3 regions of the Streptomyces sp. NPDC090025 genome follow, and region 1 is predicted to be linked to each of the others. Evidence: riboswitches for the same ligand, from Rfam matches in the RefSeq annotation. Region 1 holds a riboswitch; each other region holds the start of a gene.
What was found. A riboswitch is a leader RNA that binds a small molecule or an ion and turns the genes downstream of it on or off. The one in region 1 is predicted to bind cobalamin.
Positions count from the first base shown of each region.

Region 2: another riboswitch for cobalamin. It lies ahead of ACIPXM_RS05520 (ribonucleoside-diphosphate reductase subunit alpha); the one in region 1 lies ahead of metE (5-methyltetrahydropteroyltriglutamate--homocysteine S-methyltransferase).
Region 3: another riboswitch for cobalamin. It lies ahead of ACIPXM_RS34730 (cobalamin biosynthesis protein); the one in region 1 lies ahead of metE (5-methyltetrahydropteroyltriglutamate--homocysteine S-methyltransferase).

Region 1 is NZ_JBIVFL010000007.1:279,932-287,862, forward strand. It holds gene ACIPXM_RS19160 (MmgE/PrpD family protein) at 1-1,280, opposite strand, end outside; gene ACIPXM_RS19165 (short-chain fatty acyl-CoA regulator family protein) at 1,507-2,946, shown strand; cobalamin riboswitch at 3,039-3,272, shown strand; gene metE (5-methyltetrahydropteroyltriglutamate--homocysteine S-methyltransferase) at 3,437-5,776, shown strand; gene ACIPXM_RS19175 (hypothetical protein) at 5,885-6,061, opposite strand; gene ACIPXM_RS19180 (hypothetical protein) at 6,167-6,520, shown strand; gene folP (dihydropteroate synthase) at 6,517-7,416, shown strand; gene rpmF (50S ribosomal protein L32) at 7,490-7,660, shown strand; gene ACIPXM_RS19195 (GTP-binding protein) at 7,665-7,931, shown strand, end outside.
Region 2 is NZ_JBIVFL010000001.1:1,173,915-1,181,845, reverse strand. It holds gene mctP (monocarboxylate uptake permease MctP) at 1-1,193, shown strand, start outside; gene ACIPXM_RS05525 (GNAT family N-acetyltransferase) at 1,376-1,915, shown strand; cobalamin riboswitch at 1,955-2,095, shown strand; gene ACIPXM_RS05520 (ribonucleoside-diphosphate reductase subunit alpha) at 2,237-4,612, shown strand; gene ACIPXM_RS05515 (ribonucleotide-diphosphate reductase subunit beta) at 4,612-5,625, shown strand; gene ACIPXM_RS05510 (class I SAM-dependent methyltransferase) at 5,704-6,522, opposite strand; gene ACIPXM_RS05505 (XRE family transcriptional regulator) at 6,519-7,571, opposite strand.
Region 3 is NZ_JBIVFL010000024.1:55,705-63,635, reverse strand. It holds gene cobO (cob(I)yrinic acid a,c-diamide adenosyltransferase) at 1-329, opposite strand, end outside; gene ACIPXM_RS34740 (putative cobaltochelatase) at 329-2,404, opposite strand; gene ACIPXM_RS34735 (cobyric acid synthase) at 2,499-4,007, opposite strand; gene ACIPXM_RS34730 (cobalamin biosynthesis protein) at 4,004-5,017, opposite strand; cobalamin riboswitch at 5,049-5,202, opposite strand; gene ACIPXM_RS34725 (hypothetical protein) at 5,319-5,540, opposite strand; gene ACIPXM_RS34720 (anion permease) at 5,557-6,849, opposite strand; gene ACIPXM_RS34715 (alpha/beta hydrolase) at 7,244-7,931, shown strand, end outside.

The DNA of each region.
Region 1 (7,931 bases):
CGGCGCGCCGGGTCCGGGTCGTGGTAGCGGCGGGTCCAGGCCGGGTCCTCGACGGTGGAGGTCTTCCGCCAGAGTTCGACGGTGGCGGGCCGCCGGGCGCGCTCGGGGGCGTACGAGCGCTCGTGGTGCCAGCCGCCGTCCTCCAGGGCGACGGCGAAGATGTACGGCACCGAGTGGTCGAGGGTCTCGCGGCTGGCGGTCGGGTCGTACTTCTGCGGGTCGCCGGAGCCGGAGCCGATCACATGGTGGGTGTGGTGGCTGGTGTGCAGGACGACCGAACGGATCCGGCCCGTCGGGCCGGCCTTCTCCCGCAGGCCGCGGGCCAGGTCGATGACGGCCTGGGCCTGGTACTCGGCGGAGTGCTCCTTGGTGTACGTGTCGAGGATCGCCCGGCGGGCCTCGCCGGGGCCCGGCAGCGTCACCGTGTACGACGCGCCCGGCCCGTCCAGGAGCCAGGCGAGGAAGCCGTCCTCGCCCTCGTAGATCGGCGAGGGGGATCCCTCGCCGCGCAGGGCGCGGTCCACGGCCTCGATCGCGGCCTTGCCGGCGAAGGCCGGTGCGAACGCCTTCCAGCTGGAGATCTCGCCCTTGCGGGACTGCCGGGTCGCGGTCGTGGTGTGCACGGCCTGCTGGACGGCCTGGTACACGGTCCCGGTGTCGAGCCGGAGCATGGCCCCGATGCCCGCGGCGGTCGCGGCGCCGAGGTGGGCGACGTGGTCGATCCGGTGGGCGTGCAGGCAGATGCCCTTGACCAGGGCGACGTGGATCTCGTACGCGGCGGTGATGCCGCGCAGCAGGTCGGCGCCGGTGCGCCCGGTGTGCTGGGCGACGGCGAGCAGCGGCGGGATGTTGTCGCCGGGGTGGGAGTAGTCGGCGGCCAGGTAGGTGTCGTGGAAGTCCAGTTCACGGACGGCGGTGCCGTTGGCCCAGGCGGCCCACTCGGGCGACAGCCGGGTCCCGGCGGGCAGGCCGAAGGCCGAGGCTCCGCCGACCGGACCGGTGGCTCGCCCGGCGTCCCCGGGTCCGCCCGGGCCCGTGCCGCGGCCGCGTGCCTGGGCGCTCGCCTGGGCGCGGGCGACGGCCACCGGGCGGCGGCGCAGCGCGGCGACGGCCACCGAGGCGTTGTCGATGACACGGTTGATCACCATCTCGGACGCCTCGGGGTCGAGGTCCGGGGCGTCCTGGGTGCCGGTGGCCACGGCGGCCAGCTTCCAGGCGAGTTGTTCCTCGCGCGGCAGCCGGTCGGCGCTGGGGTGGACGCGTACCTGGTGGTCGATCACGGGGCTCCTCACGGTGGCGGGTCGGCGTACGGCCTGCGGCGGACGGTCCGCGGCGAGCGGGGCGTCCGCCGGTGAGTCTTCCCCGCTCGCGGGCCCGGGGCGACGGCTCCACCCTGCGGAATCCCTCCATGCGAAGGCTGCGAATCTGCGAATTTTGCGAAATCTGCGGATGCTACCTTCGCAGCCCAGGGTGAGCCGAGGAACGAGCGGAGAGGAGCCCGGCGCGATGGCACGGCCGGCCGGACGGAAGATCTACGCCCACGCGAAACTGCGCAGGCTGCGCCGCGAGCGGGGCATGAACCAGGTGGAGCTGGCCCGGGCCCTGGGGCTGTCCACGAGCTATCTCAATCAGCTTGAACACAGTCAACGGCCGCTCACCGCACCGGTGTTGTTGCGGATCGCGGAAGTCTTCGGCGTCGAGCCGGAGTTCTTCTCCGAGGCGGGCGAGGAGCGGCTCGCGACCGATCTGCGCACCGCGCTCGGCGACGAGGCGTGCGGGGTCGCCGTCCCGCCGGAGGAGATCGCCGACGTGGCGCGCGACCATCCCGAGCTGGCCCGCGCCCTGGTCGCCCTGCACCAGCGCTATCGGAGCGCCTCCGAGCAGGTCGCCGCGCTGGCCGCGCCGGAGGACTCGGCGGGTCTGCTGCCGGCCGAACCGCACGACGAGGTACGGGACTTCTTCTACGCGCACCACAACCATTTCGCCGCTCTGGAGGCGGAGGCCGAGCGGACCGCCGAGGCGCTGGGGCTCGGCGTGGCCGGGCGGGCCGGGCGCGCGGCCGACGCGCTCACCGGCCGGCTCGCGGCCCGGCACGGGGTCACGGTGGTCCAGGCGGGTCCCGAACGGGCGGCGGACGCGCGGCGTTTCGACGCGGCCAACGGCCTGCTGCTGCTCTCGCCCTGGCTCACCGAGGGACAGCGCGCCTTCCAACTGGCCACCCAGCTGGCGTTCCTGGAGCACGGGCCGCTGCTCGACGCGCTGGTGTCCGCCGCCGGGCTCGCGTCGCCGCAGGCGGAGGGACTGGCCCGGATCGGCCTCGCCGACTACTTCGCGGGCGCGGTGCTCATGCCGTACACCGTGTTCCACACGGCGGCCGAGCGGGTGCGCTACGACATCGAACTGCTCCAGGCGCTGTTCGGCGTCGGTTTCGAGACGGTCTGCCACCGGCTCAGCACGCTCCAGCGGCACGAGCGGCGCGGGGTGCCGTTCTCCTTCCTGCGGGCCGACCGCGCGGGCAACATCTCCAAGCGGCAGTCCGCCACCGACTTCCACTTCTCGCGGTTCGGCGGCACCTGCCCGCTGTGGACGGTGTACGGGGCGTTCTCGGCGCCCGGCCGGATCCTCACCCAGGTCGCCGAGATGCCCGACGGCAAGCGGTACTTCTGGATCGCCCGTACGGTGACCCGCGGCGGCTTCGGCCATCACGCGCCGCGCGCCGAGTTCGCCGTCGCCCTCGGGTGCGAGCTGCGGCACGCGTCCCGGCTGGTGTACGCGGAGGGCGTCGCCCTGCACGAGCCGTCGGCCGCCACGCCGATCGGCCTGGGCTGCCGGATCTGCGAGCGCCGGGACTGCGCCCAGCGGGCCCGGCCGCCGGCCGGTGGCGGTCTCGCCGTCGACCCCGACCGGCGCACCCATGTGCCGTACCCGGTGGTCGCCGACGGCTGAGCGTGGCGCCGGGGAGCCGGCCCCTCCCCCATGTCGTCTCATTCTTGCGTCCGAATAGTGGGAATAGCTCGCCGCAGGGCGATCCGGGCCCCTAGTCTGGCCGGGCAGCTGGTTCGCCCCGTCCGCCAGGCGGGATGCGTCGCAAGAGGGAACCCGGTGGGAATCCGGGACTGCCCCGCAGCGGTGAGTGGGAACGACCGCCGTCATACGCACTGGGTCCGACGTACCGGGCCTGGGAAGCGACGGCCAGTAGGAAGGCCCGCCGGGTTCGCCCCGGCAGGACGTGCCCGCGAGTCCGAAGACCTGCCCGTTGCCCGCGCCCGGACGATTCCGTGTGCGGCCATTCCGGTGACCTCGTGGGCGGGTCGGCGTACACAGCGAGCGGCAGGTCCGGGCGTCTCCCGGACGTGGGCCGCACGTTCTGTCGTTCCCTTCGCGTCCGCTTCCCTCGCCGGGATGTTCCTGGACACAGCTCGCGAAGGAGAGTTCCGTGACAGCCGAGCCCGCAGCCGCGGCAGTACGCGCCACCGTGTACGGCTACCCCCGCCAGGGGGCGAACCGTGAACTGAAGAAGGCGATCGAGGGGTACTGGAAGGGCCGGGTCAGCGCCGACGCCCTCCGGACCACGGCAGCCGACCTGCGCCGGTCGAACTGGCGGGAGCTGGCCGACGCCGGGCTCACCGAGGTGCCGACCGGCGACTTCTCGTACTACGACCACATGCTCGACACCAGCGTGATGCTCGGCGCGATCCCCGACCGGCACCGCGAGGCCGTCGCCGCCGACACCCTCGACGGCTACTTCGCGATGGCCCGCGGCACCCAGGACGTGGCGCCGCTGGAGATGACCAAGTGGTTCGACACCAACTACCACTACCTGGTGCCCGAGTTGGGCCCTGACACGGTGTTCGCCGCGGACTCCGGCAAGCAGGTCGCCGAGCTGACGGAGGCCCTCGCGCTCGGGCTCACCGCGCGGCCGGTCCTCGTCGGCCCGATCACCTATCTGCTGCTCGCCAAGCCCGCGCCGGGCGTGGCCGCCGACTTCGAGCCGCTGACGCTGCTCGACCGGCTGCTCCCGGTGTACGCGGAGGTGCTGGCCGACCTGCGCGCGGCGGGCGCGGAGTGGGTCCAGCTCGACGAGCCCGCCCTGGTCCAGGACCGCACCCCGGCCGAGCTGAACGCCGCCGCCCGCGCCTACCGCGACCTCGGCGCGCTCACCGACCGGTCCAAGCTGCTCGTCGCCGGCTACTTCGGCCGGCTGGGCGAGGCCCTCCAGGTCCTCGCGGCCTCCCCCGTCGAGGGCCTGGCGCTCGACTTCACCGACAGCGGCGCCGCCAACCTCGACGACCTCGCCGCCGTCGGCGGTCTGCCCGGCAAGCGGCTCGTCGCGGGTGTCGTCAACGGCCGCAACATCTGGATCAACGACCACCAGAAGTCCCTCGCCACCCTCGGCACCCTGCTCGGTCTCGCCGGCCAGGTGGACGTGGCGGCCTCCTGCTCGCTGCTGCACGTCCCGTACGACGCCGCCGCCGAGCGCGACATCGACCCGGAGATCCGCGGCTGGCTGGCCTTCGCCCGGCAGAAGACCACGGAGATCGCCGTGCTCGCCCGCGGCCTGTCGCAGGGCACCGACGCCATCGGCGCCGAACTGGCCGCGAACCGGGCCGCCCTGGCCTCCCGCGCGAACTCCCCGCTCACCCGCGACCCGGCCGTCCGGGCCCGCACCGCCGCGGTCACCGACGCCGACGGCCGCCGCGCCCAGCCGTACCCGGAGCGGGCCGCCGCCCAGCGCGCCCAGCTCGGCCTGCCGGTGCTGCCGACCACCACCATCGGCTCGTTCCCGCAGACCGACGAGCTGCGGGTGGCGCGGGCGGACCTGCGGGCCGGGCGGATCGACGCCGCCGGGTACGAGGAGCGCATCAAGGACGAGATCCGCGAGGTCATCTCCTTCCAGGAGAAGACCGGCGTCGACGTCCTCGTGCACGGCGAGCCCGAACGCAACGACATGGTCCAGTACTTCGCCGAGCAGCTGACCGGCTACCTCGCCACCCAGCACGGCTGGGTCCAGTCGTACGGCACCCGCTACGTCCGCCCGCCGGTCCTCGCCGGGGACATCTCGCGGCCCGAGCCGATGACCGTGCGCTGGACCTCGTACGCCCAGGCGCAGACCGACCGGCCGGTGAAGGGCATGCTGACCGGGCCGGTCACGATGCTCGCCTGGTCGTTCGTCCGCGACGACCAGCCGCTCGGCGAGACCGCCCGGCAGGTGGCGCTCGCGCTGCGCGACGAGGTCAACGATCTTGAGGCGGCGGGCACTTCGGTGATCCAGGTCGACGAGCCCGCGCTGCGCGAGACCCTGCCGCTGCGGGCCGCCGAGCACGCCGCGTACCTGGACTGGGCGACCGAGTCGTTCCGGCTCACGACCAGCGGGGTCCGGCCGGACACCCAGATCCACACCCACATGTGCTACGCCGAGTTCGGTGACATCGTCCAGGCCATCGACGACCTGGACGCCGATGTGATCAGCCTGGAGGCCGCGCGTTCCCACATGCAGGTGGCGGACGAGCTGGCCGAGCACGGCTATCCGCGCGAGGCGGGCCCCGGTGTCTGGGACATCCACTCGCCGCGGGTGCCGAGCGCCGAGGAGGCCGCCGGGCTGCTGCGGAAGGGCTTGGCGGCGATCCCGGCCGAGCGGCTGTGGGTGAACCCCGACTGCGGCCTGAAGACCCGCGGTTGGGCCGAGACCCGCGCCTCCCTGGAGAACCTCGTCGCCGCCGCCCGTGACGTCCGCGCGGAGCTGGCGGAGCTGACGGACGGGACCGCCAAGGGCTGACGCCCCCGCCGGTCCGGGTGGGACGCCCGCCGCGTCCCGCCCGGACCACCCCCTGCCGGACACCAGCGGCGCGGCCCGGCCGACGCGGTCGCGCGGCGACGGGAGGTCTCAGGTGGCGAAGGCCCGGAAGGGCGCGAAGGGGCCGAGGCCGCGGCAGGTCCTGGTCGACGGGCGGCCCATGGTGGTCCTGACGCCGAAGGAGTACGCCGATCCGGTGGCCCTGCGTCGCCAGCTGGGCGATCTCGGCGCCCGGCTGCGGGTGGTGAGCGACACGCTCCGGGACACCACCGGATTCCTCGCGGCGCTGGTCGCCGCGCTCGACGCGGAGCCCGGGGCCGGGGCCCGCGCCGCCCCCGCCGAGAGCCGTTCAGAAGCCCGAAGAAGGACGACATGCCCACCCATCCACCGGCCCACCGCGTCGAGGTGCTCGGCCCGCCGGGCGACCGGCACGACGAGATCCTCACCCCCGCCGCGCTCGCCTTCCTGGCCCGGCTCGACGCGGCCTTCGCCGAGCGCCGCCGCAGGATCCTCACCGCGCGCCGGCACCGCCGCGACCTGCTCGCCTCGGGCTCGCCGCTCGGCCTCCCCCGCGCCACCTCGGGTGTCCGCGACGACCCGCACTGGCGGGTCGCCCCACCGGCCCCCGACCTGACCGACCGCCGGGTGGAACTCATCGCCCCGCCCACCCCGCGGGCGGCCGCGAACGCGCTCGGCTCCGGCGCCCGCCGGACGGTGGCGTCATGAGCGGCGTCGGCCACGGGAAGCGCCGTACCGTCGCGGGGCTGCCGGACTGGGACCGGTGCGCGGTGATGGGGGTCGTCAACGTCACCCCTGATTCGTTCTCGGACGGCGGCAGGTGGTTCGACGCGAGCACGGCCGTGAAGCACGGGCTCGACCTGGTGGCCGAGGGGGCGGATCTGGTGGACGTGGGCGGTGAGTCGACCCGGCCCGGTGCCTCGCGGATCGACGAGGGCGAGGAGCTGCGCCGGGTGATCCCCGTCGTACGGGATCTGGCCGCCGAGGGGGTCCTGGTGTCCGTCGACACCATGCGGGCCTCCGTCGCGGCGCGGGCGGTGGCGGCCGGGGCGGTGCTTGTCAACGACGTCAGCGGCGGCCTGGCGGACCCCGCCATGGTCCCGGCCGTGGCGGGCTGCGGCGTCCCGTTCGTGGTGATGCACTGGCGCGGCTTCAGCCACGACATGAACCGCCGCGCCGTGTACGGCGACGTGGTCGCGGAGGTCGTCGGGGAGCTCGGGGCGCGCGTCGAGGCCGTGGTGGCCGCCGGGATCCCGCCGGAACGCCTGGTGGTCGATCCGGGGCTCGGTTTCGCCAAGCACGCGGCGCACGATCTCGCGTTGGTGGCGGGGCTCGGGGCGCTGTGCGCCCTTGGGCGTCCGGTGCTGGTCGCCGGTTCCCGGAAACGGTTCCTCGGGCACGTGCTGGCCGACGCGGACGGCACCCCGCCGCCCGCGCACGGCCGGGACGCGGCGACGGCGGCGCTGTCGGCGATCGTCGCGCGCCAGGGCGCGTGGGGGGTGCGGGTGCATGACGTACGGGCGACGGCCGACGCGGTCAGGGTCGCGCGGGCGCTCGCCGCGCCGGAGCCGCCCCCGCTCCGTCCCGGCATACTCTCGAATTGAACATGGCATCCATTTTCATATAGCCTCCTTCGTGATCCGCCCCGCCCTGCCCCACCTCAACGGAGGAGTCCCCATGGCCGTCCCCAAGCGGAAGACGTCCCGCAGCAACACCCGTCACCGCCGCGCCCGGTGGAAGGCACAGACGTCCCAGCTCGTGCCGGTCACGATCGACGGTGTCGTCCACCGGGTGCCGCAGCGCCTCGTGAAGGCGTACGAGCGCGGCCTCGTCCGCCCGGAGGGCTGAGCGCGTGGACCCGGCGGACCGGCGGCTGCCGGTGACCGTGCTCTCCGGTTTCCTGGGCGCGGGCAAGACCACGCTGCTCAACCATGTCCTGGCCAATCGCGAGGGCCTGCGGGTCGCGGTGATCGTCAACGACATGAGCGAGGTCAACATCGACGCCGCTCTCGTGCGCGGGGGCGGCGCGGCGCTGTCCCGCACCGAGGAGCGGCTGGTCGAGATGACCAACGGGTGCATCTGCTGCACCCTGCGCGACGACCTCCTGGAGGAGGTGGAC
Region 2 (7,931 bases), on a different contig from region 1:
ACATCGCGCTCCAGCTGGTCGGCATCCAGGCCGTCCTGGACGTGATGGGCGTCGGCGGCGGCGAGGACACCAACTGGTTCGTCAAGGACCTGCCGCTGCTCATCGCGTTCGGCGTGCTCGCCGCGTACACGTACTCCTCGGGTCTGCGCGCCCCGGCGCTCATCGCCTTCGTCAAGGACACCCTGATCTACATCGTCATCGCGGTGGCGATCATCTACATCCCGATCAAGCTGGGCGGCTTCGACGAGATCTTCGCCAAGGCGGGCGAGGCGTACGCGACGGTCAACCCGGCCACCGGCAAGCCCAAGGGCGCCCTGGTGCCCGGCGAGGCGGGCCAGTGGACGTACGCGACGCTGGCGCTCGGCTCGGCGCTCGCGCTGTTCATGTACCCGCACTCGATCACCGCGACGCTCTCCTCCCGGAGCCGTGAGGTGATCCGCCGCAACACCACGATCCTGCCGCTGTACTCGCTGATGCTGGGCCTGCTCGCGCTGCTCGGCTTCATGGCCATCGCGGCCGGCGTCAAGGTCACCAACGGCCAGCTCGCCATCCCGCAGCTGTTCGAGAACATGTTCCCCGACTGGTTCGCGGGCGTGGCCTTCGCCGCCATCGGCATCGGCGCCCTGGTCCCGGCCGCGATCATGTCGATCGCCGCGGCCAACCTGTTCACCCGCAACATCTACAAGGACTTCATCAGGCCGGACGCGACCCCGGCGCAGGAGACCAAGGTCTCCAAGCTGGTGTCGCTCCTGGTGAAGGTCGGCGCCCTGGTCTTCGTCCTCACCATGGACAAGACCGTCGCCATCAACTTCCAGCTGCTCGGCGGCATCTGGATCCTGCAGACCTTCCCGGCCCTGGTCGGCGGTCTGTTCACCCGCTGGATGCACCGCTGGGCGCTGCTCGCGGGCTGGGCGGTCGGCATGGTGTACGGCACGGCCGCGGCGTACGGCGTGGCGAGCCCGACCCAGAAGCACTTCGGCGGCTCCTCCGCCGAGATCCCGGGCATCGGCGAGATCGGCTACATCGGCCTCACCGCGTTCGTCCTGAACGTCGTGGTCACCGTCGTCCTCACCTTCGTCCTGCGGGCCCTCAAGGCCCCGGAGGGCGTCGACGAGACCTCGCCGTCGGACTACACGGCGGACGCGGGCGACGCGGGCGTCACCGACCTGCCGAAGGTCGGCGCCGGGCACTGAGCCACGGCGCGCCGCACGGCCCAGGCCGCCGGGACCCCGCCAGGGGCCCGGCGGCCTTGTGCTGCGGGCGTACGGACCGCCGTGGACGTACGGACCGCCGTGGACGTACGGAGTGTTGCGGGCGTGCGAAGTCCGGCGGGAGCCGGGCGCGCGGTGCGGCGCGGGCGCGGCAGACTGCGGGCATGGACTTCACGATCAGAGCGGTACGGCCGGAGGAGTACGACACCCTCGGTGAGCTCACCGTCCGGGCCTATGTCGACGACGGGCACCTGGCCGCGGACGACGGCTATCTGGTCCACCTGCGCGACGTGGCCGCCCGGGCCGAGGTGGCCGAGGTGCTGGTGGCGGTGGAAGAAGGGGCGGTGTCCGAGGAGGACGAGAACGGGGCCGGGGCCGGGACCGTCCTGGGCGGCGTGACCTTCGTCGCGGCCCCCGGTCTGCTCGGCGAGCGGGCCCGGGCGGGCGAGGCCGAGATCCGGATGCTGGCGGTCGGGCACGCGGCCCGCGGCAGGGGCGCGGGCGAGGCGCTGGTGCGGGCCTGTGTGGAGCGCGCGCGGGCCGTCCCGGGGTGTTCCGCGATCGTCCTTTCCACCCAGCCGGGGATGCGCGGCGCGCACCGGATCTACGAGCGGCTCGGCTTCCGGCGCACGCCGGAGCGGGACTGGTCGCCGGTACCCGAGCGGCCTTCCTTCGTGCTGATGTGCTACGCCCTGGAGTTGTAGCGGGACTCGCGACACACAACATGTGGGGGGTGCCGCGATGGGCGCCCCCCACATGTATGCTCGTCCTCGCTGTCGTCGCAGGGGAATCCGGTGGAAATCCGGAACTGTCCCGCAACGGTGCACTTCGTGCGCTTTCGCACGGAGAGAGTCCGAAGACCTGCCGACAGCGCGCCCGGTCCTTCCGTTCCGGGTGCCACAGACGTCCGGGCCTCGCGGAGTGGGCCGGTGGACGCGGCGCAGCCCTGCCGGTTTCCGGTGGTGGCCGCCCGCCCTCCACCGCCCTTCCTCCTGGCCCCGAGCCGAGCGAGGGAGAGCCCCCACGTGACCATCGCGCCCGCCGATCCGGCCGCAGCGATCGAGAACGACGGACCCGGGACCGCGCTGCTGCGCACCCTGACCGATCTCACCGCCGATCTCCCGGACACCGACCCCGGCCGGGTCGCCGCCGCCGCCCTGCGCGGCCGCCACGCCGGCTCGGACGCGGCGGAGCTGCGCGAGCTGGCCACCGAGGCGGCCGCCGGTCTGATCGCCGAGGACCCGGCCTACTCCCGGCTCGCCGCCCGGCTGCTCACCCGCACCATCGCCGACGAGGCGGCGGGCCAGGGCGCGGTCTGCTTCTCCGCCTCCGTCGCCGTCGGTCACCGCGAGGGCCTGATCGCCGACCGCACCGCCGACTTCGTGGCGCTGCACGCCGACCGGCTGGACGCGACGATCGACCCGGCGGGCGACGACCGCTTCGGCTACTTCGGTCTGCGCACCCTCTACTCGCGCTACCTGCTGCGCCACCCGATCACCCGCAAGGTCATCGAGACCCCGCAGCACTTCATGCTCCGGGTCGCCGCGGGTCTCGCCGAGGACGACTCGGCGCGCGCCCTCGACGAGGTGTCGGCGCTGTACGGGCTGATGAGCCGGCTGGACTACCTGCCGTCCTCCCCCACCCTGTTCAACTCGGGCACCCGCCACCCGCAGATGTCCTCCTGCTACCTCCTGGACTCCCCGCAGGACGAGCTGGACTCGATCTACGACCGCTACCACCAGGTGGCCCGGCTCTCCAAGCACGCGGGCGGCATCGGCCTCGCCTACTCCCGCATCCGCGCCCGCGGTTCGCTGATCCGCGGCACCAACGGGCACTCCAACGGCATCGTGCCGTTCCTGAAGACCCTGGACGCCTCGGTCGCCGCCGTGAACCAGGGCGGCCGCCGCAAGGGCGCCGCCGCGGTCTACCTGGAGACCTGGCACGCGGACATCGAGGAGTTCCTGGAGCTCCGCGACAACACCGGCGAGGACGCCCGCCGCACCCACAACCTGAACCTGGCGCACTGGATCCCGGACGAGTTCATGCGCCGGGTGAACGCGGACGCCGACTGGTCGCTGTTCTCCCCGTCGGACGTGCCCGAGCTGGTCGACCTGTACGGCGCCGAGTTCGACGCCGCGTACGTCAAGGCCGAGGCGGCGGGCCTGGCCCGCAAGACCATGCCGGCCCGTGACCTGTACGGCCGGATGATGCGTACCCTCGCCCAGACCGGCAACGGCTGGATGACGTTCAAGGACGCCTCCAACCGGACCGCGAACCAGACCGCCGAGCCCGGCTCGGTCGTGCACTCCTCGAACCTGTGCACCGAGATCATCGAGGTCACGGACGACGGCGAGACGGCCGTCTGCAACCTCGGCTCGGTCAACCTCGGCGCCTTCGTGCTGGCCGGCACCGGCGAGCTCGACTGGGAGCGGCTGGACGAGACCGTCCGTACCGCCGTCACCTTCCTCGACCGGGTCGTCGACATCAACTTCTACCCGACCGAGCAGGCCGGGCGCTCCAACTCCCGCTGGCGGCCGGTGGGTCTGGGCGCGATGGGCCTCCAGGACGTCTTCTTCCAGCTGAAGCTGCCGTTCGACTCGCCCGAGGCGCAGGCGCTGTCCACCCGGATCGCCGAGCGGATCATGCTGGCGGCGTACGAGGCGTCCGCCGACCTCGCCGAGCGCTCCGGCCCGCTGCCCGCCTGGGACAAGACCCGCACCGCGCGCGGCGTGCTGCACCCCGACCACTACGACGTGGCGCTGAACTGGCCGGAGCGCTGGGCCGCGCTGCGCGAGCGGATCGCCGCCGTCGGCATGCGCAACAGCCTGCTGCTCGCCATCGCGCCGACCGCGACGATCGCCTCGATCGCGGGCGTGTACGAGTGCATCGAGCCGCAGGTCTCCAACCTGTTCAAGCGCGAGACGCTGTCCGGTGAGTTCCTCCAGGTCAACTCGTACCTGGTGGCGGAGCTCAAGCGGCTCGGCGTGTGGGACGCGCAGACCCGGGAGGCGCTGCGCGACGCCAACGGCTCGGTCGCGGGCTTCGGCTGGGTGCCGGCCGAGGTGCGCGAGCTGTACCGGACGGCGTGGGAGATCCCGCAGCGCGGTCTGATCGACATGGCGGCGGCCCGTACCCCGTTCCTCGACCAGTCGCAGTCCCTGAACCTGTTCATGGAGACGCCGACCATCGGCAAGCTGTCGTCGATGTACGCGTACGCCTGGAAGCAGGGTCTGAAGACGACGTACTACCTGCGCTCCCGTCCGGCGACCCGGATCGCCCGCGCCGCCCAGGCGTCGGCCGTCGCCGCCCCCGCCCCCATCCCCGTACAGCAGGCAGCGTCCGACGCCGACGCGCTCGCCTGCTCCCTTGAGAACCCCGAGTCCTGCGAGGCATGCCAGTAATGAGCTCCACCGACAAGAACCTCCTGGACCCGGGCTTCGAGCTCACGCTCCGCCCGATGCGCTACCCGGACTTCTACGAGCGCTACCGGGACGCGATCAAGAACACCTGGACCGTGGAGGAGGTCGACCTCCACTCGGACGTGGCCGACCTCGCCAAGCTGACTCCGGGCGAGCAGCACATGATCGGGCGGCTCGTCGCGTTCTTCGCGACCGGCGACTCGATCGTGGCGAACAACCTGGTGCTCACCCTCTACAAGCACATCAACTCCCCGGAGGCGCGCCTGTACCTGTCGCGCCAGTTGTTCGAGGAGGCCGTGCACGTCCAGTTCTATCTGACGCTGCTCGACACCTACCTGCCGGACCCGGCGGACCGCGCGGCGGCGTTCGACGCGGTGGAGAACATCCCGTCGATCCGCGAGAAGGCGCAGTTCTGCTTCAAGTGGATGGACTCGGTCGAGAAGATCGACCGGCTGGAGACGGCCGCCGACCGGCGCCGCTTCCTGCTGAACCTGATCTGCTTCGCCGCGTGCATCGAGGGCCTGTTCTTCTACGGGGCGTTCGCCTACGTGTACTGGTTCCGCAGCCGCGGCCTGCTGCACGGCCTGGCCACCGGCACCAACTGGGTGTTCCGTGACGAGACCATGCACATGAACTTCGCGTTCGAGGTCGTGGACACGGTCCGCAAGGAGGAGCCGGAGCTCTTCGACGCGCAGCTCCAGGAGCAGGTCACGGACATGCTGAAGGAGGCCGTCGAGGCGGAGCTCCAGTTCGGCCGCGACCTGTGCGGCGACGGCCTGCCGGGCATGAACACCGAGTCGATGCGCGAGTACCTCCAGTGCGTCGCCGACCAGCGCCTGGTCCGCCTGGGCTTCCCGCCGGTCTTCGGCTCGGCGAACCCGTTCGCGTTCATGGAGCTCCAGGGCGTCCAGGAACTGACCAACTTCTTCGAGCGCCGCCCGTCCGCCTACCAGGTGGCGGTCGAGGGCTCGGTGGACCTGGACGAGGAGTTCTAGGACCCATCGCCCGGCACGACCTGGGTACGTGTAGGGGCCCCGCACCGATGACGGTGCGGGGCCCCTACACGTACCCGGTCAGCTCCGGCAGACGAGGAGACCTCCGAGGCACGTGATCTCGTACGCGCCATTGCGGGCGATGTCCTCGGCGACGATGGCCCGGGCGCGGTCGATGGTCGCGTCGAAGGGCACGTCGTGCTGGTCGGCCCAGGCTCGATACGAGGCCATGTGGGCGATGACGGGCGCCGGGTCGCGGACGGTGATGGTCCCTGGCAGCTCGACGGCCTCGACGCGGCTGAACTCCTCGCCGAGGAAGGCCGGGGCCTTCTCCAGGGAGAAGCGGGCACTGAGCGAGATCCGGGCGGGGCCTCGGTCGATGCCGAGGACGTCTCCGGCGGCCCGTTGCCAGAGGTCGTCCAGTTCGGTCTTGTCGCGGTCGCTGTTGGTGGAGGCGACCACCAGCCCGCCAGAGGCGACGACCCTCGCCAGCTCCTTCACCGCCCGGGGGATGTCGGGTACGTGGTAGAGCATGTGGAGCGCGAGGGCGGCGTCGACGCTGCCTGTCGCCAGCGGCAGCCGGGTGGCGTCCGCCACGGCGACCGGCCCGGGGAGACCGGCGAGGATGCCGGGAGCGATGTCGAGGCCGAGCAGGGACAGGTCCGGGCGGTCCTGGCGGAGCCGCTGGATGAACTTGCCGTTGCCGCAGCCGATGTCGACGACCCGGCCACGTACGTCGCTCAGCCGCTCGGCGACGAGACCGGGAAGGTCGTACCGGGGTGTCTGCCACTGGTAGAGGGACTGCCGGGCGGCCAGGTCTCGGTCCCCGTTGTAGGCGCTGCCCGCCAGGCGGGCCCGGTCGGTGACGGCGGCGTCATGGGCGGCGGACAGGTCGGTCACGTCGGCAACTCCGGTGGGTGGGCGGCGGGCAGGGACACACGGACGGCCGTGTGCTGGAGTCGTTCGCGCAGGTGCGCTGCCTGGGCGGCTCCACCGTACTGCTGCCCTTCCAGCTCCCGCCCGAGAACGGTGAGCCGGCGCACGATACTGGCCGACATGCGCTCGGGCGAGGACTGGAGCACGAAGCCGAGCATCTCCTCCGTGCCCTCCAGGTCGCCCAGGAGCAGGTGCCCGCTGGCGAGATCGAGGTGCGCGGCGAACAGGTCACCGACCGACTGGTCGTCTCCGTCCGCGCTGCGGTAGAGGCGGATCGCCGTCTCCGCGCTGACGATGGCCCGCTGAACGTGCTCCTGCCCGCCCACGGCCAAGAGGGTCGTTCCGGCGTACGCGAACTGCTTGGCCGCGGGGAAGTCGAAGACTCCCAGCACCTCGTCCCGGCCCGAGATCGCCTCGCGCGATCGTTCGGCATCCGACAGGGCGGCGAGCGCGCCTGCCGAGTCGCCGACCATCGCCAACGCCCGCGCCTCCAGACTCGCCAGCCGTGCGCCGATGCTGCCGCTGACCCTGTGCCGCCGACCGGCCTGCGCCAGCCGGGCCGCATGCTCGTACCGCCCGGTCCAGTACGCGATCAACGACTCCACGGCCCGTACCCAGGCCAGCATCCCCTCGTGCCCGGCCGCCTCGGCACAGGCGCGTGCGGTGCGGGCGTGGGTGGCGGCGGAGTCGTAGGCGCCGAGGTCAAGGCAGACGTGCGCGGACAGGCCGCAGAGGCGAGAAGCGGAAAGGTAGAGGTCAGCGGTCTGCCGAGGGTGCTGGCGCCCGCGCAGCAGGTCGAAGATCCCGTCCCGTAACCGCCTGATCTCGACGTACTGCTCCATCAGCGGGTGGCTGACGTACATACGGGCGAGCCGGCCGACGTCTGCCTCCAGCTGCTCCACGACGAACTCGTCGGCGTTCCGCTGCGCGATGAAGCGGGCGAAGTCCGCCGAACGCACCGCGTCCTCCGAGAGTGGGCCGCCACGGGCGTGGGCGTCTTCGGGCGGCAGCACCGACGGCACGGTCTCGACCTCGGCGGCACCGGCCCCGTCCCGCTGCCCCTTGCTGATGGCAACGGCTTGGTCGAGTACGGCGACATCGACGCCGAAGACCTGCGCCAGGTACTTCCTGGTATAGGGAACGGGAACTCGCGCTTCGCGCTCGTACCGCCCGATCTCCTTGCCGGTCTTCGCGGAGCGCCCCTCCAGGGCGTTGTACTCGTCGGCAACCTCTGCTGGCTCCAGCCGCGCGCGGTACGCAGCCGGACGAGCAAGGCGCCGATCCCGGTGTCACCCATGCCGTCCCCCAGGAACACGTGACCACTGGCCCCCATAGTGGCCCCCGTCTTGGCCCACACGCTGGCTCCCGACCCA
Region 3 (7,931 bases), on a different contig from region 1:
TTGTCCTCGTGGGACTGCTCGCCCTCGGCGACCTCGCGCTGGATCCAGGACCAGCCCTCGCCCATCTTGTTCCAGACGACCGTGCCGCCCTTGCCGGTCTCGCCGAGCGCCACCAGGGCGTTCTCCTCGCCGACCCGCCACTTGGCGGACTTCACGAACTGGAACACCCCGATCGGCCAGCCCTGGTTCCAGGCGCGCAGCGCCATCCCGAAGGCGGCCGTCGACTTCCCCTTGCCGACGCCGGTGTGCACCATCACCAGCGCGCGGTTGCGACGCTGACGGGTGGTCAGACCGTCGTCCGGTACGACGGTCGGCTGTCCCTTAGGCATTACGCGGCCCTCCTGGTGCCCGAGCGGTTCCCTTGTGTTCCCTGTACGTCCCTGACCAGCCCGGCGATCGAGTCCGCCCGCAGCTCGTCCAGGGTGACGGCGGTGCCGCCGAGTTCCCCGGCCAGCTTCCCGGCCAGACCGAGCCGCACCGGGCCCGTCTCGCAGTCCACGACGACCGCTGCGGTGCCGCCGGCGGCGTGCAGCCCCGCCGCCCGGGCGGCGAGCGCCGCCGGGTCGGCGCCGCCGCCGGTCGCCCGGCCGTCGGTCACCACCACGAGCAGCGGCCGCCGCGAGGGGTCCCGCAGCCGCTCCACCCGCAGCACGTCGTGCGCCTTCAGCAGGCCCGCCGCCAGCGGCGTCCGGCCGCCCGTCGGCAGCTGCTCCAGGCGCGCCGCCGCCGCGTCCACCGACGAGGTCGGCGGCAGCGCGAGGTCGGCGGCCCGGCCCCGGAAGGTGACAAGCCCGACCTTGTCGCGCCGCTGGTAGGCGTCGAGCAGCAGCGAGAGCACCGCGCCCTTCACCGCGCCCATCCGCCGCCGGGCCGCCATCGACCCCGAGGCGTCCACCACGAACAGGACCAGATTGCCCTCCCGGCCCTCCCGGGTCGCCTGCCGCAGATCGTCCCTGCGCACCACCAGACCCCGGCCGCTGCGCCCGCGCTCCTTCTGGTGCGGGGCGGCGGCCCGTACGGTCGCGGACAGGTGCAGCTTGGTCAGGGTGCCGCGCGGGCGGACCGAACCGGTCGTCCTGCCGTGCTCGGTACGGGCCCGGGAGCGGCGCCCGGCCGCGCCCTCGCCGAGTCCGGGCACGCTGAGCACCTTCGTACGGAACGGCTCGGCGGCCGGTACGGCGGCCCGCTCACCGGCACCGGCGGAGCCCTGCCGGGGGGCGGGCTCGGGGGCGTTCTCCGGGGCGGGCGTCTCCTGCGGTACGTCCTGCGGGGTCTCGGCCGACTCCTGCGCGGGTCCTTCCGGCTGCGGCGGGACGCCCCCGCCGGGACCGCCGTCCGGGCCGCCGTCGCCAGGGCCGTCCGGCTCCGGGTCGTCGTCCGGCGCCGGGTCCTCGCCCTTGAACCGCTCCAGGGTCTCGTCCAGCTTGTCCTCGTCGAGGCCCGGCGCGTCGAAGGGGTTGCGGCGGCGCCGGTGCGGCAGCGCGAGCAGCGCGGCCTGCCGGACGTCGTCCGAGGTCACCTCGGTCCGCCCGGCCCACGCGGCGAGCGCCGTCGCGGTCCTGGCCATCACGATGTCGGCGCGCATGCCGTCCACCTCGAACGCGGCGCAGGTCGCCGCGATCTGCAGCAGCACGGCGTCCCCGAGCGTCACCTTCGGCAGCAACTCCCGCGCCGCCACGACCCGTTCGCGCAGCGCCCGCTCCTCGTCGGCCCAGCGCGCGGCGAACCCGGCCGGGTCGTCCTCGAACGCGAGCCGCCGCCGCACCACTTCCACCCGCTGCTCGGGCACCCGGGAGGCCGCGACCTCCACGGTGAGCCCGAACCGGTCGAGCAGCTGCGGCCGCAGCTCGCCCTCCTCCGGGTTCATGGTGCCGACCAGCAGGAACCGGGCCGCGTGCCGCACCGAGACGCCCTCGCGCTCGACGTACGACGAACCCATCGCGGCGGCGTCGAGCAGCAGGTCGATCAGGTGGTCGTGGAGCAGGTTGACCTCGTCGACGTAGAGGATGCCCCGGTGCGCGTCGGCGAGCAGCCCCGGCTCGAACGCCTTCACGCCGTCGGCCAGCGCCTTCTCGATGTCGAGCGCGCCGACCAGCCGGTCCTCGGAGGCGCCGACCGGCAGCTCGACCATCCGCGCGGGCCTGCCCTCCCCAGGGCCGTGCGCATGCGGCCCGTCCGGGCAGCCCGGGTCCTGGGCCGCCGGGTCGCAGGAGAAGCGGCAGCCCGCGACGACCGCGACCTCGGGCAGCAGCTCGGCGAGCGCCCGTACGGCCGTCGACTTCGCGGTGCCCTTCTCGCCGCGCACCAGGACGCCGCCGACGGCCGGACTGACCGCGTTCAGCAGCAGCGCGAGCCGCAGATCGTCCATGCCCACGACGGCCGTGAACGGAAAGCGGGTGCTCATCGGGTGCTCGCTCCTTCGGTCGGTACGGAAGTCGGTACGGAAGTCGGTACGGAGGTTGTCTCAAGGGTTCCCGGGGCGGGCCCGGGCGGGGCGCTCACGGCGCGCCCGGTGGCACGAACGGCAGCCCCGGCGGCGGGCCCTGCTCGATCAGCTTCCACAGCGCGTCGGTGTCGGCGTGCTCCTCGATCAGATCGCCGAGCCGGTCGAGCTGCTCCTCGCGCAGCGCGCCGAACGAGGTGTCGGGCGCCGGGACGAACCGCCGTCCGGCCGCCGCCGCCACCTCGCGCAGGAACGCCCGCCGGAATCCGTCGCTCTCCAGCGAGCCGTGCCAGTGGGTGCCCCACACCGCGCCCACCCGGCAGCCGTCCAGGAACGGCTCGCCGCCCCGCACGTCGGCGACGCCGTGGTGGATCTCGTACCCCTCGACCCGCTCGCCGAGCGCCTCGCCGACCGGCCGGGCAAGCGTCTTCCCGGCCGCGAACCTGACCCGTACGGGCAGCAGTCCGAGCCCGTCGACGGCGCCCGCCTTCGACTCGATCTCGTCCTCGATGTGTTCGCCGAGCGCCTGGAACCCGCCGCAGATCCCGAGCACCGGGCGGCCCTCGGCGGCCCGCCGGACCAGCGCGTCGGCCAGGCCCCGCTCGCGCAGCCAGGCCAGGGCCTTGACCGTGCCCCGGGTGCCGGGCACCACCGCCAGGTCGGCGTCGGCCAGCTCCTCGGGCCGGTCGACGAAGCGGACGATCACGCCCGGCTCGGCGGCCAGCGCGTCCACGTCGGTGAAGTTCGACATCAGCGGCACCGCGCAGACCGCGACCCGCAGCACGTCCGCGCCGACCGGCGGCGCCACCACCGACTCGCGCACCGCGCCCCGCAGCGACACCCGCAGGCCGTCCTCCTCGTCGATGCCGAGCCCGTGGGCGTACGGCAGCACCCCGAAGGTGCGCCGCCCGGTCAGCCCGAGCAGCATGCCGAGGCCCGGTTCGAGCAGCGTCACGTCACCGCGGAACTTGTTGACGAGATAGCCCGCGACCAGCTCCTGGTCCTCCGGCGCGAGCAGCGCCGTGGTGCCGAAGAACTGCGCGAAGACCCCGCCCCTGTCGATGTCGCCGACCACCACGACGGGCAGCCGCGCGGCCCGTGCGATCCCCATGTTGACGATGTCGGTGCGCCGCAGATTGATCTCGGCGGGGCTGCCCGCGCCCTCGCAGATCACCGCGTCGTACGTGCTGCGCAGCTCCTCCAGGCAGCTCATCACCGGCTCGAACAGCTCCTGCTGCCGGTTCCCGTGGTAGCCGCGGGCGCTCATCTCGCCGATCGGCCGGCCCATCAGGACGACCTGGCTCGAGCGGTCGCTGCCCGGCTTGAGCAGCACCGGGTTCATCAGCGCGGTCGGCTCGACCCGGGCGGCCTGCGCCTGCATGGCCTGGGCGCGGCCGATCTCGGCACCCTCGTGGGTGACGAAGGAGTTGAGGGACATGTTCTGTCCCTTGAACGGGGCGACCTTGACGCCCTGCCGGACCAGCCACCGGCAGATCCCGGCGGTGACCACGCTCTTGCCCGCGTCCGAGGTCGTCCCGGCGACGAGCAGTCCGCCACCCCTCACGTCGTCCTCCGCTTCCGCGCCGTGCGCTTGTGTGCCGTGAGCTTGTGTGCCGTGCTCATCAGGGTCCGGCCGCCCACGCAGACGGCCAGGGTCAGCCAGGTCACCCGGCGGGACAGCCGGACCGCCCGCTCGATGTCGGCCACCTCGACGGCCCGGCCGCGGCCGTTCAGGACCGGCCGGTGCTCGACCCGGCCGCCGTACGCGAGGGTGCCCCCGAGCCGTACTCCGAGCGCCCCGGCGAACGCGGCCTCCACCGGGCCCGCGTTGGGGCTGGGGTGCCGGGCGGCGTCGGTGCGCCAGGCGCGCAGCGCGCCGCGCGGGTCGTCGCCCGCGACCGCGGCGAGCACGGCGGTGAGCCGGGCGCCGGGCGCGCCGACCAGGTCGTCGAGCCGGGCGGAGGCCCAGCCGAAGCGCAGATGGCGCGGTGAGCGGTGGCCGACCATGGCGTCCAGGGTGTTGACGGCGCGGAAGCCGAGCAGCCCGGGCACTCCGGCGACGGCGCCCCAGACGAGGGCGCCGACGACCGCGTCGGAGGTGTTCTCGGCGACCGACTCGACGACGGCGCGGGCCATCGCGGGGCCGTCCAGGGCCTGCGGGTCACGGCCGCACAGGTGCGGGATGCGCTCCCGGGCCACCTCCTCGTCGCCTGCGGCGAGCGCCCCGCCGATGGCGCGGGCCTCCCGGCCGAGGGTGGTGCCGCCGACCACGGCCCAGACGGCGGCGGCGGTCACGGCGACAGTGGCGGCACGGCTGCCGCGCGCGGTCCGGGCGGCGAGCGCGCCGAGGGCCACGGCGGATCCGGCGCAGACGGCGGTGTGCAGGGCGCCCCAGCCGCGGTGGTCGCGGTGCAGTCGGCGTTCGACGGCGTTCGCGGCCCGGCCGAAGGCGGCGACGGGGTGGCCGCGGCGCGGATCGCCGATCAGCCGGTCGACGGCGAGACCGGCGGCCGCTCCGTACGCGAAGAGGGTGCTGGCGGAGGCGGAGGCGGGTCTGGGGCCGCGGCCGGGCATGGCGCAGTGTCCTCACTCAGGGTCCGCGCCCTGGCTCGACGTGACCGGCGGCAGAGTTCCTGACTCCCGGCGCCAGGGGTGTCCCCGAGGCCGGTCACAGTGGCGGGACCGCGCCGGAATCGCACCGGACTTCCTCTTCATGCCGCCGTAAATGGCCCCGGCAGTCCACCACGCTGTGCGAACAGCCGTCAACTCACCCTTGACCTGCGAGGAGTCGCTGTGCGGAGCGCCACAGACACGGCGGACGGCGGGCACCGTGGGGTGCCGGCCGTCCGCCGTGGTGTGCGTGCGCCTAGGGTGATCAGGCGACGATCAGATAGATGCCGTACGACACGGCCGCCGCGCAGAGCGCGAAGCAGACGTAGGCGCCGGTGCGGGCCAGTGCGGCGGAGCCGCCGCTCGCGGCGGCCTCCTCCTGCTTGGCGAGGCCGACGATGCCCAGGGTGAACAGGCCCACGAGGGCGACGGTCGCCACGAGGCTGACTCCGAAGACGGAGCCGAGAGCTGCCCAGTCGATCTTCATGTGTGGTTCCAGTTCCTCAGACCGCGGCGGCGGGGGCCGGGGGAGCGGCGGGGTCCGCGGGGTTCGGGGTGGGGATGGTGGTCCGCAGGTCCTGGCCGGTGACCGCGGCGAAGGTGCCGGCCGGGGGCGGCGGGGTGACGGCCGCGATGGCGGTGGTCACGACGCCCGCGGGCTCGGCGGCCGGGGCCGGGGCGCCCGGGTGGTCGAGGTCGTCGGCGGTGACGTTGTGCTGGTCCACCGGCTTGCGGCGGGACAGCGACCAGATGACGCCGGAACCGGCGACGAGCAGGATCGCGACGGCGACGATGCCCCAGGTGCCCTGCTTGGTCAGGAACTCGGCGGCGGCGCCGACCAGACCGGCGGCCGGGAGGGTGAGGCCCCAGGCGACGAACATCCGGGTGGCGGTGGACCAGCGGACCACACCGCCCTTGCGGCCGAGCCCGGCGCCCATCACGGCACCCGAGCAGGACTGGGTGGTGGAGAGCGAGAAGCCGAGGTGCGAGGAGGCCAGGATGACCGTGGCGGCACTGGTCTGGGCGGCGAAGCCCTGCTGCGGCTGGAGGTCGGTGAGGCCCTTGCCCATGGTGCGGATGATGCGCCAGCCGCCGAGGTAGGTGCCGAGCGCGATGGCCACACCGGCCGAGACGATGACCCAGAGCGGGGGGTTCGCGCCGGGCGCGACGACGCCCTGGGTGACCAGCGCGAGGGTGATGATGCCCATCGTCTTCTGGGCGTCGTTGGTGCCGTGGGCGAGCGAGACCAGACCGGCGGAGGCGATCTGCCCGGCCCGGAAGCCCTTGGCGGTCGCCCTGGCCTCGGGGTTGGCCTTGATCTTGTACGTCAGCTTGGTCGCCGCCATGGCGGCAAGACCGGCGACGATCGGCGCGGCGACGGCCGGGATGAGGACCTTGGTGACGATGGTCGGGCCGTTGACGGCGGACCAGCCGGCCGACATCACCGCGGCGCCGATCAGACCGCCGAAGAGTGCGTGGGAGGAGCTCGACGGGAGGCCGAGCAGCCAGGTCAGCAGATTCCAGAGGATGGCGCCGACAAGCGCCGCGAAGATCACCTCGGTGCGGATGCCCTCTTCGTTGATGATGCCGCCGGAGATCGTCTTGGCGACCTCCACGGAGAGGAACGCGCCGACGAGGTTGAGCACGGCGGACATGGCCACCGCCGTCTTGGGCTTGAGAGCACCGGTCGAGATGGTCGTCGCCATCGCGTTGGCGGTGTCGTGGAAACCGTTCGTGAAATCGAACACGAGAGCTGTCACGACCACAATCGCGAGCAGCAGCGTGATGTGTTCCATTTACCCAGGCAATCGTTTGACGTCAGTGGCGCGTTGAACGTAGGCAACCTGGGTGAACGGAAGATGAACTGAGCCGGGCGGTGGGGTTGCCCGATCCAGGCTTGGCTCATTCCGCTTCCTCTCCTCCGTCCCCTCGGGCGCGCGCGGGTGTCCGCCCGCTGTCCACGATGCGAACAGGTGCGACCCCGGGTAATACCGGCGAATACCGGACACCGCACTCCAGGACCGACTTCGCCACCGCCGTCCCGTATCACCCCATGGACGCCACGGCCTGCCGGGCCGCCCCGGCGCGGGCCCCCGGACGACCCCCCGACGGCTCCCGGGGGGAGACGCACGTCACCCCGGGCGGGCCCGCCCGGTGGCAGGCCGACGGTCCGCTGCCGACACTGGGAGCGTGCGCCCGGCTACAGCGACGGCAGCGGCCGTCACCACAGTGATAGGTCTCGGCGCGGCCGCGGTGGCGGCCGGCCGGTACGCCAGCGACGTCGCCCTCGCGGTGCCGTCCGGACGCCCCTTCCCCGGGGACCCCCGGCTCACCGTGCACGCCACGGCACCCGGCCGGATCACCCTCACCCGCAGCATCGCCGCGCTGCGCCCCGGCACGTACGGGATCGAGGGCACCGATCTGCACGCGGTGATCGGCCCCGTCCTCGACCGGGTGCCGCACACCGCCGACACCGTCGTCCGCCGCCTCGAACGGGTCGAGCTCGGCACCCCGGGCCCCGGCGCCCGGGTCCGGCTCACCCCCCAGCTGCACCGCGGCACCCCCGGCACCGCCCTCGCGCTGCCCTACGAGGACGTCGAGATCCTCGGCGAGCTCGGCCCGCTGCCCGGCTGGCTCGTGCCCGGCGCCCGCACCACCTGGGTGATCGCCCTGCACGGCCTCGGCACCACCCGCGAGCACCCGCTCAACGTGCTCCCCTTCCTCCACGCCCGGCAGATCCCGGTCCTCGTCCCCGCCTACCGCGGCGACCCCGGGGCGCCCGCCGCACCCGACGGCCTCGCCCATCTCGGCGACTCCGAATGGCGCGATGTCGACGCCGCGATCCGCTTCGCCGTCGGCCGCGGCGCCCGCACCGTCG